2 regions of the Nocardiopsis codii genome follow, and region 2 is predicted to be linked to the other one. Evidence: predicted binding sites of a transcription regulator. Region 2 holds the regulator's gene; the other holds the start of a gene.
What was found. The regulator LexA, encoded in region 2, represses DNA repair genes until DNA is damaged. The targets are predictions, from matches to a motif close to TCGAACANNTGTTCGA.

Region 1 (7,462 bases), on a different contig from region 2:
GGTGCGCCCGGTCCGCGGCGTCCGGCAGCGACAGGAAGGGCCGCTCCGCCAGGACCCGGTCGACCTCCGCCCCCGTGATCCCCCGGACGTCGGCCAGGGACGCGCGCACGCCCCACCGGCCCTCCGGCGTCCGCTCGGCCCGCCACGAGCGCTCGGACCGGTTGACGTCCACGCCCAGGACGGGGACCCCGAAGCGGCGGGCGTCGGCGACCAGCACGCGGCGCGGGTACATTCCGGGGTCGTGGGTGAGGATGCCCGCGTAGAAGGCGGCCGGGTGGTGCCGTTTGAGCCACGCCGACTGGTAGGTGGGGAGCGCGAACGCGGCGGCGTGCGCCTTGCAGAACCCGAACGAGCCGAACGAGGCGACGATCTCCCAGGCGCGTTCCACGGTCTCCTCGTCGTGCCCGCAGTCGTAGGCCATCGAGGTGAACGCCTCCCGCACGTCGGCGAGCCCCTGCACCGTGCCGAGCCGCCGCCGCATCGCCTCGGCCCGGTCCGGTCCGCAGCTGGTCATGGCGTGCAGGAGGGCGATGATCTGCTCGTGCCAGATCACCACCCCGCCGGTCTCGGAGAGCACGTCGTCCAGGAGCGGGGTGAGCGACAGGTCCGGGGGCGCGCCGTCGCGGGCCGACAGGTAGGGGGTGACCATGTCGCTCTTGACCGGCCCGGGGCGGAACAGGGAGATGTCGGCGATCAGGTCGGCCATGCCGGTCGGGCGCAGGCGGCTGAGGAGTTCGCGCTGGCCGGGCGACTCGATCTGGAAGCAGCCCAGGGTGAGCGACGCCCCGATCATCTGGTAGGTCGCCTCGTCGCGGGGCAGGGCCTCCAGGTCGGGAGCCCGGCCGGTGGTGCGCTCCACCTCGGCCCGCGCGTGGGCCAGCGACGACTGCATGCGCACCCCGATGACGTCCAGCTTGATGAGCCCCATGGGCTCCACGTCGTTCTTGTCCAGCTGGACCATGGGGTAGCCGGCCAGGGACGGCTCCACCGGGACGCGGTCGCGCAGGGAGGCGTCGGAGACGACCAGGCCGCAGGGGTGCATGGCCACGTGCCGGGGCAGGCCGTCCAACCGCTCCGCCAGCCGGAACAGGTCCTGGGTGGCGGGGTCGTCGAGGCCCGCGCCGTCGTAGCGCCGCAGCTCGGGCAGTTCCCGGGCGGCCTCGCGGATGCGGCCCGCCCGCAGGTGGGGGAACGCCTTGGCGAGGCGGTCGACCTCCAGCGGGGGGAGGCGCAGGGCCGCGCCGACGTCCCGGAGGGCGCTGCGGGCCCGGTAGGTCTCCATCATCGACACGCACGCCGTTCCGTCCGGGTAGCCGCCGAACACCGCGTCGTAGGCCTCCAGCCTGCGGGCGGACTCCACGTCCAGGTCGATGTCGGGCAGGCCCGAGCGGCTCTGGCTGAGGAACCGCTCCATCACCAGCCCGTGGTCCAGGGGGTTGACGGCGGAGATGCCGATCAGGTGGTTGACCAGGCTGCCGGTGCCCGAACCGCGGATGGAGCAGCGGATGCCCTTGTCGCGGATACGGGCGGCGGCGTCGGCGACGGTCAGGAAGTAGGCGGACAGCCGCTTGCCCTCGATGATCTCCATCTCGTGGGACAGGCGGCGCAGGGCCCGGGGGTCGTGTCCCAGTCCGACCCGGATCAGGCCGTCCTCGCAGGCCCGCAGGAGCCGGTCGGTCGCGTGGGGCACGTCGGGCAGGTGGATGTCGTCCATGCCGAGGTCGGTGTCGGGGTCCAGGGTGCAGGACGCGGCCAGGGCCGTGGTGTGGGCGATCAGGCGCCGGGCGCGGGCGGCGTCCCCGCCGCACAGCCGCTCGGCGACGGCGAGCATCTCGGCGCCGCTCTTGAGGTACGCCTGGTCGGTGGCGGGGCCGGGGCGGGAGCCGCCCGGCGCCCACCGCCGGGCCTGGTCCAGGACGTGCGCCACCTCGGCGTCCTCCGCCACCGGGTAGCGGACGGCGTTGGTGAGTACGGCGAGCGTGCGGGTCTCGGCGGCCAGGGACAGCAGGGCGCGGGCGGTGCGCCTCTGCCCGGGGAGGTCGTGGTCCGCCACGGCGATCGCGACCTCGGCCGCGTCCTTCCAGCGGGCGAGCAGGCGTCGGGCATGGGTGGGCCGGTCCCGGGCGACGGCCTCGCCGACGTCGGACCCCGGGCCCAGGAGCACGACCACGCCCGAGGAGCCCTCGGCCATCGCGGCGTGGGGCAGGGCGGGGGAGCCGGCCGCGCCCTGGACCCGCAGTGAGCCCGTGTGGCCGGGGGCGGGGGCCGTGCGGGTGTGGGCGTGGGCGCGGGTGACGAGGCGGCACAGGGTCGCCCAGCCGAGGCGCCCCCGGGCCAGGAGGGTCACCCGGCCGCCGTCGGGGGAGGCCAGTGCCAGGTCGCAGCCCAGCACGGGGCGGATGCCCGCGCTCTGGCAGGCGCGCACGTGCTCGACCATGCCGTACACGCCGTCGCGGTCGGTGAGGGCGAGGATGCCCTGTCCCAGGTCGGCGGCGCGGGCGGCCAGGCGGTCGGGAGGACAGGTGCCGTGGTGGGTCGAGAACGAGGAGACGACCCCCAGGTGGGCGAAGTCCGTGTGCTCGCTGCCGTGCCGCATGCGCTGTCCCTCCCCGTGGTGGCGTACTGGGGCTCGGCCCAGTCCTGGTGCCGGTGGGGAAGAGGCGACACGATCGAACCTATGTTCGAATTCTAGACCATGCGAAGGGTGGTGGCACCGCCGGGCGTCCCGGCGGGGACGAAGGGGGCGCCGCGGGGGTCAGTCGCTCCCGCGGCGCTCGCGGGGGACCCCCTGGTACGACTGCCCGGCCATCTGCGTCACCCGGGTGGCCGGGACCTCGGCCACCTCCCAGCGCCACTGGTAGGGCTCCTCGCGGTACTGCTCCACCCAGGTGATCCGGGCCCGGAGCCCGGCGCGCGTCTCGACCCACGCCAGGAGGTAGGCGTACCCGCTCGCCTCTCGGGCGCGGACGAGGGGCGGCACACGGGTCAGCGGACTCGGCATGCACCCATTGTCGCAGGTGGGGTCGTGAGTGTCCGGGGTCTTCGCCCCCCATCCTCCGACCCCGGGCTGTCCAGGGGTGACGCGCGGCCCCCGGGGTGTCGGACACCGGTCCGGCCGGTGCGGCCCGGCCGCCTCCTGCGGCGGCCCCGGCGGACGGGCCGGCGGTGCGCGGTCCGGTCCGGAAGCCGGTGCCCGGGTGTGCGCCGCCCGGGCCTCGGTGTCGTAGGGGAGGCCCGGAGCGTCGGAGATCGCGCGCTCGTAGGCCGGGTTGCCGACTGACCGGCGCCTTTGTCCGGACGGTCGGGGCGACATGAAACCGCTGTGGCGCAAGTGATGTAGTGGGACGAACGGGTCGTAGGATCAAGGTCCCGGTACGGCGACGGCAGTGAGGCGGGGACCCATGGGCGGGCGGGGGCCGGGTGCGGGCACGGGGGCTCTCGCCGTGAACGACGCACCCGGGTCGGGCCGGTGCGGTGGCGTCGGAGGAAGGCCCTGACGGCGGTCGGGGCCCTGGCCGGCCTACCGGGTGAGCGAGTTCTCCAGTTCCTGCACGAGCCGGTCGAGGGAGACCGCCGCGCGGGGGAGGGCGGTGTCGGCGCTGGTCAGCATCACGACCCTCAGGAGCGAGCCCACCGGGCGCACGAGCAGCGAGCCTCCCCGCTGGAGTCGGATGACCAGGTGGTCGACCGCGCCGTACCTCGTCAGCGAACCGATGCGTTCCGCCCCGCTGAAGAGGAAGCTGCCCAGGGCCGAGAGCTGGTCGGCCTGGCGGCGGTCCGCGCCGAGGGCCAGGGTGTGGACCAGGCCGCCCTCCGTGCAGAGCACCACGTGTTCGACCCCCGGGACCTCCGCGAGGAGTGCGCTCAATGCCGGGCTGGTACTGGGAGGGGCGGTCTTGTTCATCGCGGACCTTCTGGCAGTCGGGTGGAGGCGGAACCGGGCGCACCGCGGGGAGATCGAACGCAGAACGGATATAACGCTCGGAAACCGCGAAGATACACTGTGCTCCATCTCGTTCAAAATTCAACTTCCTCGTCGGTAAAGCCGCCTACCGCGCACCCCGCCGCGACGGACCGCCGGGCGCGGAGGACCTCCGCCGAAGAGCGGGCTCCGGGGCCAGGTCACACGGGTGGGACCTGGCCCCGACCGGTGCCCGGACCGACCGCGTGCCCACGCCGCCGTCGCAGGCCGTCCCGGGAACGTCCGAACACGAGTGCGGAAGATCACGACCGCATCCGGCGCGCGACAGTGGACGATGCGACGGGAAGACCACCACACTCCGGCCGGGGAACCGCCCCGGTCGGCCACGAGACGGCGGCGGACACGCCGCCCGACAGAACGGGGACATCCATGCCCGCACCACGACGGATCCGGAGAACGGCACCCGGCGGCCTCCTGGCGGCGCTCGTCGCCGTCATCGCCGCCTCGGCCTGCGCCGGGCCGGGTGAGACCATGCCGGTCGGATCCCACACCGCGGACGAGAGCGGGTCCGCGGCCATCGAGGGCTTCCCCGAGGGCACCTTCGACTACCAGCTCGGCGCGGCCTACGAACCGCCCGCCGGGGTGGGCACGGTGGTCCGCGACTCCACGGCCGAACCCGCGCCGGACCTGTACTCGGTCTGTTACGTCAACGGTTTCCAGACCCAGCCGGGCGACCTGGAGTGGTGGCTCTCCGAGCACCCCCACCTGATCCTGCACGACGAGTCCGGCGAACCGGTCATCGACCCGAACTGGCCGGACGAGCGACTCCTGGACACCTCCACCGAGGAGAAGCGGTCCGACCTCGCCGAGATCCTCGCCGAGACCATCGCGACCTGCTCCGAGAAGGGGTTCGACGCGGTCGAGTTCGACAACCTCGACTCCGACCTGCGCTCCCAGGGCCTGCTGACACCGGACGACAACCTCGCGCTCGCCACGGAGCTGGTCTCCCTCACCCACGGGCACGGGATGGCCGCCGGACAGAAGAACGCGGCCGAGGCGACCGAACGCGGCAGGGACGAGGTCGGCTTCGACTTCGCCATGGCCGAGGACTGCGCCGTCTGGAACGAGTGCGACGCCTACACCGACGCCTACGGCGACGACGTGCTGGCGGTGGAGTACCCCGAGGCCCTGGAGGAGGCCGGGTTGACCTTCGCCGAGGCCTGCGCCTCCCCGGGCGCGCCCGACAGGATGATCCTGCGCGACCTGGACCTGGTCGGCCCGCAGGAGGAGGAGTACCTCTTCGAGGCCTGCTGACACGGGGCGGCCCCCGCCGGGTACGCCCGGCCTCGCTCCTCCCCGCCCCCGCCCCCGCCCCCGGCCGCGCCGGGGGCGGGGGCGTACGGCACCCCAGTGGAGACCGGTGACCGGGCCGCGGGCGCGGCCGGAGACCGGTGAGGCGGGCGGGCGGTCCTCACCGGGAGCATCAGGGGGCAGGGGGAGCGGCGGTGCGGTGAAGGAGGGACGGGTGAGGGAGGGACGGGAACCATGCGGGCATGGTGTCGGCCCGGACCTCGGCCCGGGGAGGGCGGCCCGCCTCAGTCCTCGAAGCCCGCTCCGTCGAACGCCGCCTCGTCCTCGCTCCCGTCGGTGACCCACCAGCGCAGCGGCGCCGACCAGTCCGCCTTCGGGACCTGGTACAGCACCAGCTCGTCGGAACCGTCGGCGTCGTGGTCCGCGCAGGCGAAGACGTGGGCGACCGGGGCGCCGCCGTCACCGGAGTCCGGGCGCACCAGCGTCGGCGCCCCGTTCGGGGCCAGGCCCGAACCCGTGTCGTCCAGCAGGTCGACGCCGTGGCCCCCGAGGCCCACCGCGAGCGTGTCGGCGCCGTCGCCGTCCAGGTCGCACCCGCCGAGAGAGCGGAAGACCCCGTAGGTCCCCTCGTCCCGGGTCAGCCGGACCGAGGAGGGCTCGGGCACGCCCGCGTCGAAGGGGCCGTGGTACACGTTCAGCCTGTCGTCCACCTCGGGGGACTCGGTCCCGTGCCCCGGTTCGTTGTTCCTGCCCCCGTCGTCGCCGACGGCCAGGTCGGTCTCGCCGTCGCCGTCGAAGTCGCCGAACACGGACATCCCCCCGGCGTGCAGTTCGGCCTCCCCCCACGCCTCGGGGTCGCCTCCCCCGGTCAGGTAGAGGGTGTTGCCGGGCTGCTCGCCGTCGTCGCCGCGCCGCACCAGCAGAGGGGTGGGAACACCCTCCGCGAGGTGGCCGGGCACCAGGTCGCCGACCCAGGCGTCGACCGTGCGGTGGCCGGTGCGCGCGGGAGTCCCGTCACGCTCGAACGGGCCGTACAGGACGGTCAGACGCGACCTCCCCTCCGACTCCTCGAACGACACCAGGTCGGCACTGCCGTCGCCGTCGAAGTCGCCGGGCGCCGGCGCCGCGCCGCTGGGGGACCACTCCCCGTCCGACCCCTCCCCGGAGGGCACGGACGCCAGGGGGACGGGGGCCGCGTCCGGGTCGGGGCCGGCGGGACCGCCCCAGAACACCGCGGCCCCGCCGACGCCCTGCCCCGAGGGCGGAGCCGTCGTCACGGGTATGTCGGAGAAGCCGTCACCGTCCAGGTCGGCGGTCCCCGCGCGCAGGTGCTGGCCGCCGCCCGCGGCGGCGACCGCGGTCACGGCCCCGGCTTCGAGGCCCGTGCGCGTGGTCGGATCGGGGCCGCGCTCCGAGCCGTAGACGACCACCAGCCGCCGCGTCTGCTCCCAGGTCCCCTCGTTCCCGGCGGTCTCGACGGGCCCCAGGAAGAGGAGGTCGGTGTAGCCGTCCCCGTTGACGTCGTCGGGGAGGTCGCCGCCCCCGCCCTCGGGGACGGGGGCGAGTTCGTACACCTCGTCGGCCCCCTGCCCCCGTCCGCCCTCCGAACCCCCGGGATCGGGGGCGTTCGCGCACCCGCTCAGGAAGAGGACGCAGGCGAGGGAGAGCGGGGCGGGGCGGAGGGGGTACATGGGATCGTCCGATCGTCGGGGAGCCGGCACGGCGGGCGTGCCCGGTCGGCCTTCGGGGATCACGCCAGGGTAGTCGCAGATCCGTCGGGCGCACGGCGCCGGTCTCGGCCGCCGAAGGCCCCGCTGTGGAACGCGCCCCCGTCGGCGACTCCTCCGGTGACCCGCCGGCGGACCGGTGCTGAGCGCACCGCGCCCGGGTCGTGGGCCGGAGCCGGCTCGTCGGTGCCCGTGGTCCCCGGTGACCACCGGGGGAGGGGTGGAGCCGTCCCCGAGGTCGGCGGCGCCCGGCCGCGGGCGGGTTCGGGCGCCTCCGGGAGGAAATCTCCGTGCCGTGCGGGAGGCGGCCCCGGTACGGTGCGCGTATGAATCCCTCTCTCCCAGTGCACGTGCGTCCCTCCAGGGGCCCGGAGGAGTACGCCGCCCTGGCGGAGATCTGGCGCAGCGCCGTCACCGCCACACACGCCTTCCTGACCCGGGAGGACGTCGACCGCTACGAGGCGAGGATCCTGGACGCCTACCTGCCCCGGCACGACGTCCA
Region 2 (7,462 bases):
GGTTGGACACTCCTGCGGCGCCCCCGGCCACGAGGCGTCCCCTCCCCCTGTCGCATGCGCGCCGCATGGCGCGTCCACCGGGGCGGGGATAACGTCGGTCCCGCACGCACCGCGCCGGCTCCGGCCGGTACGAGGGAAGGAAGCACGATGCCCGCAGTACCCAGCGCCGTCCTCACCACCGCAGGCCTCATCGGCGGCTACTCGGTGGCCCGTGCCACCGGCAACCGTCCCCTGGGCGGGGTGGTGCTGGCCGGTTTCGGCGCAGCCGCGTTCGAGACCTGGCGCCGCCGCTCCGGTGTGGGCACGGCGGTCGCGCTCACCGCGGTGTACGTGGGCGCGTTCGGCCTGTCGCACCCGCTGGCCAGGAAGGTCGGCTCGTGGCCCGCCGTGCTCGGTGTGACCGCGGCGACCGCCGCGGTCGCCGTCGCCGCGGGGGACTGCGGCCGGGACTGAAGCCCCAGGCCCCGGACCGGGGGTCGGACCGGGACAGGGCGGCCCACGAGGGGGGCGGGACCGTGAGGGCTCCGGCCCGCCGGACGTCAGCCTCCGTGGATGTAGGCCTCCAGTTGGGCCCGGTCCTCCTCCAGGACCCGGAGGCGGCTCTTGACCACGTCGCCGATGCTCACGATGCCCACGAGCCTGCCCTCGGTCAGGACGGGGACGTGGCGGAAGCGGCGCAGGGTCATGACCTCGCCGACGTCCTCCACCGTGTCCTCGGCGGTGCACGTGTGGACGTCCGCGGTCATGATGTCGGCGACGGGCGCGGTGAGCAGCTCCGGCCCGCGCCGTTCCAGGCCCCGCACGACGTCGCGTTCGGAGACGATACCGATGAGGGTGTCGTCGACGGCCACGGCGGCGGAAGATGTAGTCCACCACCGACTGGGCCATCCGGATGTCCGGGTCGTCGGTCATGCCCGCGGGGTCGAACCGCATGTTGGTGAACTTGTCCACGTAGGTCTCCAGGGGCACCCCGTACTGGAGGGCGATGGAGATCGCGATGGAGAACGCGTCCATGACCCCGGCCAGGGTCGAACCCTGCTTGCCGAGCTTCATGAACACCTCGCCCAGACCGTCGTCCGGGTAGGAGCCCGCGGTGATGTAGCCCTCGGCGCCGCCCACGGAGAACGACGTGGTCTCGCTCGGCCGCTTCTTCGGCAGGCGTCGGCGGACGGGACGGGCCACCTCGACGGTCCGCGTCTGCGGCTCCGCCTTCTCCTCGGCCTTCTCCTCGGACCCTCCCGTGGACAGGGGCTGGCCGACCTTGCAGTTGTCGCGGTAGACGGCGAGCGCCTTCAGGCCGAGCTTCCAGCCCTGGTAGTAGATGTGCTCGAAGTCCTCGACCGCGGCGTCCTCCGGCACGTTCACCGTCTTGGAGATCGCGCCGGACAGGAACGGCTGCACGGCGGCCATCATCCGCACGTGGCCCATGGGCTTGATGTAGCGGCGGCCCATCGCGCAGTCGAACACCTCGTAGTGCTCGGGCCTCAGGCTGGGGGCGTCCACGACGTGGCCGTTCCCGGCGACGTACTCGACGATCGCCTCGGCCTGCTCGTCCTGGTAGCCGAGGTTCGCGAGCGCGCGCGGGATGGCCTGGTTGACGATCTGCATCGAGCCGCCGCCGACGAGCTTCTTGAACTTGACCAGCGAGAAGTCCGGCTCGATACCGGTGGTGTCGCAGTCCATCATGAAGCCGATGGTGCCGGTGGGCGCGAGCAGGCTCGCCTGGGCGTTGCGCCAGCCGTTGCGCTCACCGACCTTGAGGCACTCGGCCCACTCGCGGGTGGCCGCGGTGTGGATCGGCTCCTCCAGGGAGGTCACCGTGCGCAGGTCGTCGTTGGCGGCGGCGTGCTTGCGCATGACCCGCTTGTGGGCCTGCTCGTTGCGCTTGTAGCCGTCGTAGGGTCCGACCACCCCGGCCAGCTCGGCGCTGCGGCGGTAGGCGGTGCCGGTCATCAGCGAGGTGACGGCGGCGGCGACGGCGCGCCCTCCCTCGGAGTCGTAGGCGTGGCCGGTGGCCATGAGCAGGGCGCCCAGGTTGGCGTAGCCGATGCCGAGCTGCCGGTAGGCGCGGGTCGTCTCACCGATCTTCTCGGTCGGGAAGTCCGCGAAGGTGATGGAGATGTCCATCGCCGTGATGATCAGCTCGGTGAGCCGGGTGAAGCTCTCGACGTCGAAGGTGTCGTCCGCGCGCAGGAACTTCAGGAGGTTGATGGAGGCCAGGTTGCAGGACGAGTCGTCCAGGGACAGGTACTCGCTGCACGGGTTGCTGGCGCTGATCCGCCCGGTCTCGGGGTTGGTGTGCCAGTCCTGGATGGTGCCGTCGTACTGGATGCCGGGGTCGGCGCACTCCCACGCGGCCCTGGCCATCCGGGTGAACAGGTCCTTGGCGTCCACGGTGGCGACGACCTCGCCGGTGGTGCGGGACGTCAGGCCGAACTCGGACCCGGTGTCGACGGCGCGCATGAACGCGTCGGAGACCCGGACGGAGTTGTTGGCGTTCTGGTACTGGACGCTGAACATGTCGGCGCCGCCCAGGTCCACGTCGAAGCCGGCGTCGCGCAGGGCACGGATCTTGTGCTCCTCGCGGGACTTGGTCTCGACGAACTCCTCGATGTCGGGGTGGTCGACGTCCAGGACGACCATCTTGGCGGCGCGGCGGGTGGCGCCTCCGGACTTGATGGTCCCGGCGGAGGCGTCGGCTCCCCGCATGAAGGAGACGGGGCCGGAGGCCGTGCCGCCGGAGGACAGCAGCTCCTTGCTGGAGCGGATACGGGACAGGTTCACACCCGCTCCGGAGCCGCCCTTGAAGATGATCCCCTCTTCCTTGTACCAGTCGAGGATCGACTCCATGGTGTCGTCGACGGAGAGGATGAAGCACGCGCTGACCTGCTGCGCCGAGGTCGTCCCGACGTTGAACCAGACCGGCGAGTTGAAGCTGAAGAGCTGGTTGGCGAGGGCGTGCTTGAGCTCGTGGTCGAAGATCTCCGCGTCCTCGTCGCCGGCGAAGTAGCCGTGCTTGACGCCGGTCTCGGTGTAGACCCCGACGACGCGGTCGATGAGCTGCTTGAGGCTCCACTCGCGCTCGGGGGTGCCGGCGGCGCCGCGGAAGTACTTGCTCGCCACGATCTGGGTGGCGTTCATGGACCAGGACGCGGGGAACTCCACGCCGCGCTGCTCGAAGTTGACCGTGCCGTCGCGCCAGTTGGTCATGACGACGTCGCGGCGCTCCCATTCCAGGGCGTCGTACGGGTGGGTCCCGGGGGTCGTGAAGACCCGCTTGATCCTCAGCCCCTTGCGGTTCCCCTTGCCCTTGCGTCCCGTCGGTCCGCTGGCTGTCTCCGTCATCGTGGAGTCTCCCCTGCCTCATGGGCACGGCCTGCCCAACCGTGCACGGTGTCCTTGGAAAACGGGCGGGCCGGTCACGGGAGGGGTACCCCACGGTGGCCGGACCGCCCCGGCGGCGCCCCGCCCGCGACCCTCTCCCGGCCGCGGGGCGCTACCCGGTGGTGGTGCTGCTCTCGGGGAGGGCCTGCGCCCCGTCCGCGCCCTCGGACTCGCGGTCGCGACGCAGGCTGGCGATCTCGGACTCGAAGTCGGCGAGGCTCTCGAAACCGCGGTAGACGCTGGCGAAGTGCAGGTAGGCGACCTCGTCCAGGTCCCGCATGGGACCGAGGATGGCCAGGCCGATCTCATGGGCCGGCACCTCGGCGACGCCGCGTCCGCGGATCTCCTCCTCGACCTGTTGGCCGAGCTTGGCGAGGGCGTCCTCGGAGACGGGACGGCCCTGGCAGGCCCGGCGCACCCCGGCGATGATCTTGGTACGGCTGAAGGGCTCGGTGACGCCGGAGCGCTTGGCGACCATCAGCAGGACGGTCTCCTGCGTGGTGAAGCGGCGCTCGCACACGGGACAGGAGCGGCGGCGCCTGATGGCCGCGCCGTCGTCCGTGGACCTGCTGTCGATCACCCTGGTGTCCGGATGGCGGCAGAACGGACAGTGCATCCTGGTTCACCTGCTTCCCTCACCGAATCGACACCCTGTACCTCTACTAAACCACAACTCCTGGGCAATCCATCCCATGAGAGCACCAGATGTTGTGGTCGAACCTAGGCCTAGTGAGGGGTGCCCCGCAACCCGGCGACCGGCGTGTCCCGCACACGGGCACGCGGCGGCGGAGGCCTGCGGTCGGCGGCGGCACGGGGTGGGATCCGAAGGGGAGCCGGTCCGCCCCGGGGGCGGTCGGCGCCGACGACAAGAATAGCGGCGCGGGCCCTCGGCATCCGCTGCCCCCGGCGGCCTGTCGCACCCGGAAGTGCTCCCCACGAGGAGGTTTCACCCTGATGCCGGGGATTCGGGAGACCAGTCCCACATCCCACCGGAACCTCCCCCGGGGGACACGTGTTCGGGTATTCCGGGGACAGCACCACGTGAACACGTGTACACACGTCAGTAGAGGCCGGAAATTGACCGCGAAAACACACGGGACAATGGCCTGGGGCCTCGAACGCTTGTTTGATATCACCGTGCGCAACGTCTAATGTTGACTGTGATTTCACGCTGGTTTCGCCATCACGCGGACCCCAGGTCGGCACGGTCGCGAACCGGTGGTGGCCAGTCACGCAATCAGGCCCTGACCGAACCGAATGCCGAGGAGGCCCGGCCGTGCCGGAGGAGAATCCCGGAACCGCAGATTCCGCCACCGTTCTCACCGCAGTGGGGAACGCGGGTGGATCCACGCCCGAAGCCCCCAAACTCACCGCTCGACAGCAGAGTGTCCTGAACTGCATCCAGCGGTATGTGCGCGAGCGGGGCTTCCCCCCGTCGATAAGGGAAATCGGAGAAGCGGTCGGCCTCTCCAGCCCTTCCAGCGTGGCCCACCAGCTCAAGGTCCTCCAGCGCAAGGGCTACCTGCACCGCGACCAGAACCGCCCGCGGGCCGTGGAACTGCGCTCCCCCGGCCGTTCCACCGGCCAGACCGTGACCCCCGAGGACATCGACCCCTCGCGCGCCGCCGCCGTTCCGCTGGTCGGCCGGATCGCCGCCGGCGGTCCCATCCTCGCCGAGGAGTCGGTGGAGGACGTGCTAGCCCTGCCGCGCCAACTGGTCGGCGAGGGCCGCCTGTTCATGCTCACCGTGGTCGGCGACTCGATGATCGACGCGGCCATCACCGACGGCGACCTGGTCGTGGTCCGCCAGCAGCAGGACGCCAACAACGGTGACATCGTGGCGGCCCTGCTGGACGACGAGGCGACCGTCAAGGTCCTGCGCCGCGAGGAGGACGGCCACGTGTGGCTCATGCCCCGCAACGACGCCTACGAGCCGATCAACGGCGACGCCGCCACCGTCCTGGGCAAGGTCGTCGCGGTCATGCGCCGCGTCTGACCCGGCCCCGGCGACAGCCCGGCCCGCGCCTCCGGCACCGTCCCCGACGGACCGGGGGCGCCGTGCTGTGCCCTCCGGCGCCCGCCCGAACCCGCCGGGCCCGGGGGCTGGGCCCCGGCCGGGAACCGCCTCCGCCCGCCCCGGGGGGCCTGTGGACGACGGGGGTCCGTCCGGCGGGACCGCTAGGCTGAAACCGTGTCCACACCACTCTCCTCCCCCGTCGCCCGACCGCGCGCCGCTGTGGTCGGCGGTGTCCTCGCCGTCCTGCTCTCCACCGCCGCCTGCGCTCCGGCCGACGTCGACGGGGCCGAGGCGCCCGGGGTCGTCGGCGTCGAGCGCGAGCTGACCTTCGAGGGCGGCGGACACGAGGTGTCCGCGTCCTTCCGCGCTCCGCACGGCGCCTCCGAGCGGCTGCCAGGTGCGCTCATCATCTCCGGCAGCGGCCCGACCGACCGCGACGGCAACGCTCCCGCGCGGCCCGACGCCGACACCAATCAGAACCTGTCCCGTGTGCTCGCCGACGCGGGTGTGGCCTCTCTGCGCTACGACAAGTTCGGCAGCGGTCCGGACCCGCAGGTCGAGGAGGAGACCGGACCCGGCGGCGTCCGGAGGATCACCCCCGTGGATCCCGAGGTCTTCGACCGGCAGGTCGTGGCGGCCTACGAGGAACTGCTCGCGCAGCCCGAGGTGGACCCCCGGCGCGTGGTCGTCGTCGGACACAGCGAGGGCGCCCTCTACGCCCTGCGCGCCCACCGGCTCATCGGCTCCGGTCACCCCTCGCCCGCACTGGTGCTGGCCGCCCCTCCGGGCACCCGCTACCTGGACCTCCTCGACCGGCAGGTCACCGAGCAGGTCCGCCTGGCCGAGGGGACGGGCCAGCTCGGGGAGTCGGAGGCCGTCCGGATCCTCTCGGACATGCGGGCCGGGCGTGCCGCGATCAGGGGCGGGCGCGACATCACGTCGCAGGACAGCGACCAGTTCGGCGTCTACACCCCGTGGAACGCCGAATTCCTCTCCTACATGGACGGCCTGGACCCGGTCGAACTGGGACGGGACCTGCCCGAGGGCACCCCGGTCCTGGTCCTGTGGGGGGAGGACGACGCCCAGGTCTCCCGTGGGGACGTGGACCGTCTCATGACCGGGTTGGACGGTGCGGAACGCGTGGACCTGCCCGGCACCGACCACATCCTCCGGGCCTTCGAGGACGAGCCCGGTGCGGCGGTCCTGGACACGGACAGACCGTTCGCCGAGGGGGTCTCCCCGGCTCTGGAGGAGTTCCTCGGCAACGCCTGGTAGCGGCCCGCGGCTGTGTGGCGGCCCGGGGCCGGCGCGGACCGCGCCCCCGGCTGCGGGCCGGCGGTCACGGGCGCAGGCCGTGGGGAGGACGGCCGTGGGGGCGTGCGGAGCCGCCGCCCCGTCACTCGGGGAGGGACTCCGGAAGCGCCTCGACCACCGCCAGCGCGAGTTCCCCGGCGTCAGCGACGATCCGCTCCTCGTCGGCCGGTTCGGTCGCGTCGTAGCCGGCCGCCACGCTGTAGCAGGACTCCACGTACAGGTTGGAGACCCGGGTCCCCACACAGCCGACCGTGAACGGTGCTCCGGCGGTCCAGCGCACCGCCTCCTCGCCGACGCCGTCCAGCCCGGTGGTCTCGTGCTGTTCCGTGGTGGCCCGCAGGTTGTCGGCGGCGGTCGTCACCCCGCCCGGGTTGGGCGCGGCCACCAGTACCAGCGTCGCCGTGGCCGGCACCGCGTCCCCGGGGCCCTCCGGGGTCGCCCAGCGGCACTGCCACCCGGACCCGCCCGGGTCCTCCGGCGCGCCGAGCGGCTCCTCCAGCTCCAGTTCGTGTCCGGGCACCAGCGCGTCCAGGGTGTCCGTCGCGACGGCCGCGCACTCGGGGGCCGACTCGTACTCGCCCGTCTCCGGGGAGTCCCGGGTGACGACGTACCAGATCGCTCCGGCGGCGAGCACGACCAGGACCAGCGCGGCCGCGACCACGCCCGCCGTCGCGCAGCCCCTGCTCTGCGGCTGTGCGGACGGCATCACCTCGGGTCCGGGACCGTACGGCTGCTGGGGGTACTGGG

Region 1: Q8791_RS08970 (DNA polymerase III subunit alpha) is a predicted target of LexA. The motif match lies at 2,670-2,685, and genes of this name have one in related genera.

The regions. Positions count from the first base shown of each region.
Region 1 covers NZ_JAUZMY010000007.1:28,310-35,771, reverse strand. Annotated here, with positions in the region: gene Q8791_RS08970 (DNA polymerase III subunit alpha) at 1-2,596, opposite strand, end outside; gene Q8791_RS08965 (hypothetical protein) at 2,756-3,001, opposite strand; gene Q8791_RS08960 (roadblock/LC7 domain-containing protein) at 3,521-3,904, opposite strand; gene Q8791_RS08955 (endo alpha-1,4 polygalactosaminidase) at 4,454-5,236, shown strand; gene Q8791_RS08950 (VCBS repeat-containing protein) at 5,518-6,924, opposite strand; gene Q8791_RS08945 (acetyltransferase) at 7,287-7,462, shown strand, end outside.
Region 2 covers NZ_JAUZMY010000004.1:79,249-86,710, reverse strand. Annotated here, with positions in the region: gene Q8791_RS05715 (hypothetical protein) at 148-453, shown strand; partial or broken gene Q8791_RS05705 (vitamin B12-dependent ribonucleotide reductase) at 849-3,345, opposite strand; gene nrdR (transcriptional regulator NrdR) at 3,497-4,000, opposite strand; gene lexA (transcriptional repressor LexA) at 4,661-5,380, shown strand; gene Q8791_RS05690 (alpha/beta hydrolase family protein) at 5,576-6,676, shown strand; gene Q8791_RS05685 (hypothetical protein) at 6,798-7,424, opposite strand.